DNA from 2 places in the Streptomyces sp. NPDC001594 genome. Region 2 is predicted to be linked to the other one. Evidence: riboswitches for the same ligand, from Rfam matches in the RefSeq annotation. Region 2 holds a riboswitch; the other holds the start of a gene.
The links. Region 2 has a riboswitch for ZMP and ZTP ahead of ACFY0O_RS16350 (bifunctional 5,10-methylenetetrahydrofolate dehydrogenase/5,10-methenyltetrahydrofolate cyclohydrolase). Riboswitches for the same ligand answer to the same signal wherever they lie in the genome.
Positions count from the first base shown of each region.

Region 1: linked by a shared signal. The riboswitch ahead of glyA (serine hydroxymethyltransferase) and the one ahead of ACFY0O_RS16350 (bifunctional 5,10-methylenetetrahydrofolate dehydrogenase/5,10-methenyltetrahydrofolate cyclohydrolase) in region 2 are both predicted to bind ZMP and ZTP.

Region 1 is NZ_JBIAVB010000004.1:352,619-354,993, forward strand. It holds gene glyA (serine hydroxymethyltransferase) at 1-1,095, opposite strand, end outside; ZMP/ZTP riboswitch at 1,131-1,221, opposite strand; gene rocD (ornithine--oxo-acid transaminase) at 1,339-2,375, shown strand, end outside.
Region 2 is NZ_JBIAVB010000007.1:117,148-119,522, reverse strand. It holds gene ACFY0O_RS16360 (RNA polymerase sigma factor) at 1-140, opposite strand, end outside; gene ACFY0O_RS16355 (methyltransferase domain-containing protein) at 358-1,119, opposite strand; ZMP/ZTP riboswitch at 1,189-1,288, shown strand; gene ACFY0O_RS16350 (bifunctional 5,10-methylenetetrahydrofolate dehydrogenase/5,10-methenyltetrahydrofolate cyclohydrolase) at 1,362-2,207, shown strand; gene ACFY0O_RS16345 (NAD(P)/FAD-dependent oxidoreductase) at 2,317-2,375, opposite strand, start outside.

The DNA.
Region 1 (2,375 bases), on a different contig from region 2:
CGTACCGATCCGGATCCCCGAGGGGTCGAACGGCTTGCGGGGGTCGAACGGGACGGTGTTGTAGTTGACCACGATGCCCGCCCGGTCGAGGGCCTTGGCCGCCACCTTCCCCGGCACGCCCCGCGAGGTCAGGTCCATCAGGATCAGGTGGTTGTCCGTGCCGCCCGACACCAGGTCGAAGCCCCGCTCCAGCAGCGCCGCCGCCAGCGCCTTCGCGTTGGCCACGACCGCGTGCGCGTACGCCGTGAAGGACGGCTGGGCCGCCTCGTGCAGGGCCACCGCAATGCCCGCCGTCGTCTGGTTGTGCGGGCCGCCCTGGAGGCCCGGGAAGACCGCCTTGTCGATGGCCTTCGCGTGCTCCTCCTTGCACATCAGCATCGCCCCGCGCGGCCCGCGCAGGGTCTTGTGAGTGGTCGTGGAGACCACGTCCGCGTACGGCACCGGCGACGGGTGGGCCCCGCCCGCGATCAGGCCGGCGATGTGCGCCACGTCCGCGACCAGGACCGAGCCCGCCTCCGCCGCGATCGACGCGAACGCCTCGAAGTCGATCGTGCGGGGCAGGGCGGTGCCGCCGCAGAACAGGATCTTCGGCCGCTCGGCGAGGGCCAGCTCGCGCACCGCGTCGTAGTCGATCAGGCCGTCCTCGGCCCGCACGCCGTACTGGACCCCGCGGAACCAGGAGCCCGTCGCCGAGACGCCCCAGCCGTGCGTCAGGTGCCCGCCCATCGGCAGGGCCATGCCCATCACCGTGTCGCCGGGCTCGGCGAAGGCCAGGTAGACGGCCAGGTTGGCCGGGGACCCGGAGTACGGCTGGACGTTGGCGTGGTCCACCCCGAACAGGCCCTTGGCCCGCTCGACCGCGAGGGCCTCGACGCGGTCGATGTTCTGCTGGCCCTCGTAGTAGCGGCGGCCCGGGTAGCCCTCGCTGTACTTGTTCTGCAGGACCGTCCCGGATGCTTCGAGCACGGCCGCGGAGACGTAGTTCTCGCTGGGGATCAGCCGCAGCGTCTGCGCCTGGAGGGTCTCCTCGGCGGTGACGAGCGCGGCGAGGTCGGGGTCGGTGGCGAGCAGGGCGGGCTGGCGGTGCGCGGTCATCGCGGCTCCTCCGGGGTCGATGTCGTCTCTCGTCCCCGCGAGGCCCAGGCGAGCGGCCCTGTGTGCGGTCGTGCGCGCACGACTCCCCCGGAGTTGGTTCTCCGTACGCCAGTCGCCGTGCGTACCGAACACCTTAGCGGGCGCCGCGCCCCGGAGGTTTCCGCGTCCACGATCCGAGCGACGATACAAAGGACGCCACCCATGTCACCCGCGTCACCAGCCAGACGGACGATCGGAGACCCCGTGTCGAGAACAGCTGATGCCATCCGCTCCGCCGACGAGCACAGCGCGCACAACTACCATCCCCTCCCGGTCGTCGTGGCCTCGGCGGAGGGCGCGTGGATGACCGACGTGGAGGGGCGGCGCTACCTCGACATGCTCGCCGGGTACTCGGCGCTCAACTTCGGCCACGGCAACCGGCGTCTGATCGACGCCGCCAAGGCCCAGCTGGAGCGGGTCACCCTCACCTCGCGCGCCTTCCATCACGACCGCTTCGCCGAGTTCTGCACCGAACTCGCCGCCCTGTGCGGCAAGGAGACGGTGCTCCCCATGAACACGGGCGCGGAGGCGGTGGAGACGGCGGTCAAGACGGCCCGCAAGTGGGGCTACGAGGTCAAGGGCGTCCCGGACGGCCAGGCCAAGATCGTGGTCGCCGCGAACAACTTCCACGGCCGGACCACGACCATCGTGTCCTTCTCCACGGACCACGAGGCCCGCGACCACTACGGCCCCTACACCCCCGGCTTCGAGATCGTCCCGTACGGGGACCTCACCGCCCTCGCCGCCGCCGTCACCGCCAACACCGTCGCCGTGCTGCTGGAGCCGATCCAGGGCGAAGCGGGCGTCCTCGTCCCGCCGCCCGGCTACCTGGCCGGGGTACGGAAGCTGACGCGCGAGCGGAACGTGCTGTTCATGGCGGACGAGATCCAGTCGGGCCTCGGCCGCACCGGAAAGACCTTCGCCTGCGAGCACGAGGACGTCGTCCCGGACGTGTACGTGCTGGGCAAGGCGCTCGGCGGCGGCGTGGTGCCGGTGTCCGCCGTGGTCGCCGACCGCGACGTGCTCGGCGTGTTCCGGCCCGGGGAGCACGGCTCCACCTTCGGCGGGAACCCCCTTGCATGCGCCGTCGCCCTGGAGGTGATCGCGATGCTGCGCACCGGCGAGTACCAGCAGCGCGCCGCCGAACTCGGCGACCACCTGCACCGGGAGCTGAACCTGCTGACCGGCGGCGGCGCCGTGACCGCCGTGCGCGGCCGCGGGCTGTGGGCGGGCGTGGACAT
Region 2 (2,375 bases):
GGGATGCGACCGGCCTCGAAGGCCTGGCGCACGTCGTCACCGTTGATGTGACCCTGCTCGCGGCCGCGCTCGACGAGCGCGACGAGGGCCTCCGATTCGGCGATCTCCGGAGGGAACGTACGGGACGGGCTGAGCGACACAAGGAGCCTCTCGTTGCGAACAGATTAAGGGGTGAGCGGGAATCATCGCGCGGACTCGGGAAACAGTCCCCATGGGGGGCTGTATTCCGGGGCCGCGCGAGGACACCTGTCGGTTCATCGCATGCCCGAGTCGATTCGTTACGCGCTGAATTGAGTGACCTGCGCCACGCTGTGGCCGGGCAACCGATCCGGCGCGCTCACCCTCCCCTCGATCCGGTCACTCCGGCTTGCGGGCCTCGATGAGGAACCGGGCGGTGTGCGCGACGAACGGACCCTCGCGTTCGATCCGTTCGTGGAGCTCGCGCAGCCGGTCGCGGTACTGCCCGACCGTGAAGCCGGGAACCATCCAGATCACCTTCCTCAAGAAGTAGATCACGGCTCCGATGTCGTGGAACTCCGTACGCAGCCGCTCGGAGCGCAGGTCGGTCACCTCCAGGCCCGCCTTCCGTGCGTCGGCCCGCGCGTCGTCGGGGTGGCGGGCGCGCCGGACCTCCTCCGGCTGGGGGCCGAGGAAGTACTCGACGAGCTCGAAGACGCTGGCCGGGCCGACCTGCTGCGAGAAGTAGGTGCCGCCCGGGGTCAGCACCCGGGCGATCTCCTCCCACCAGATGGTCACCGGGTGCCGGCTCACCACCAGCTCGAAGGCGCCGCCGCCGAAGGGCAGCGGCGGCTCGTCCGCGTCCGCGACGACCACGGCGCCCAGCGGGTGCAGCAGCCGGGTGGCCTTCTCGATGTTGGGCGGCCAGGACTCCGTGGCCGCCGTCAGCGGCGGCAGCGGCCCCGCCCCGGCGAGGACCTCACCGCCCCCGGTCTGGATGTCCAGGACCGAGCGGACCCGGGACAGGCGCTCGCCCAGCATCCGCTGGTAGCCCCAGGACGGCCGCTGCTCGGTGGCCCGGCCGTCGAGCCAGGAGAAGTCCCAGCCGTCGACGGAGACGGACTCCGCCTCGGCGACGAGATGGTCGAAAGTGCGCGTCATGTCTCGATCGTCCCAGGCCGGGCCCCGGTCATCCACCGGATAAGCCGGTGGACGGTTCGATTACAGTGGGAGCAGGGCCGTGACTGGCGTTCGGGTGGATCACCACCGGGGAGCGGCCCGGCGTACGCACCTCCCCGTACGTCGAGTGCCGCGCGCCTGGGCGACCGCGATCCGCGAACAGCGATCCGCAGCGACGTTCAGGAGACCCCGTGACGACTGCCCCCTCGGCCACCGCCCAGCTCATGGACGGCACCGCCCTCGCCCGCCGCATCTCCGAGGAGACCGCCGCCCTCGCGGCGAAGATCACCGAGCGCACCGGCACCGCCCCCTGCCTGGCCACCGTCCTGGTCGGCGAGGACCCCGCCTCCGTCACCTACGTGCGCATGAAGCAGAACCGCTGCGCCAAGGCCGGGATCACCTCCCGCCACGTGGCCCTCCCGGCGGAGACCACCACCGAGGAGCTCGTCGCCACGATCACGGCCCTCTCGGAGGACCCCGAGATCAGCGGCATCCTGCTCCAGCACCCGGTCCCGCACCACATCGACGAGCGGGCCGCCTTCGAGGCCATCGCCCCCGGCAAGGACGTCGACGGGGTCACCATGCACTCCTTCGCCGCCATGGGCTTCGGCCTGCCCGGCTTCGTCTCCTGCACCCCCGGCGGCATCATGCGCCTGCTCGCCGAGTACGAGGTGGACCTCACCGGCAAGCACGCCGTCGTGGTCGGCCGCAGCGCGATCCTGGGCAAGCCCGCCGGGATGCTGCTGCTGGAGCAGAACGCCACCGTCACCTACTGCCACTCCCGCACCAAGGACCTCTCCTCGATCGTCCGCCAGGCCGACGTGCTGGTCGCCGCCGTGGGCAAGGCCGAGTTCATCCGGGGCGAGGACATCAAGGAGGGCGCCGTCGTCCTGGACGCGGGCTACAACGAGGGCAACGTCGGCGACGTCCACTTCGAGTCCGCCGCCGCCCGCGCCTCCCTGATCACCCCGGTGCCCGGCGGTGTGGGCCCCATGACCATCGCGGTCCTGCTGGAGCAGACCGTCCACGCCGCGGCCGCCCAGGCCGGCCTGGACCTCGCGGACCTCTGAGCCGGCCCCGAGCCCCGCTCCCCGCTCCCCGAGCGCCCCGGACCCCGGCGGTCCGGGGCGCTCGCCCGTTCTTCCCCGGCACGGAGCGCACGGAGGCCTTGCCGGCGCCTCACCGGGAGGCGGGGCCCGCGGGCCCCGCCTCCCGGGGCGGACCCGCCGGGCCCTCGG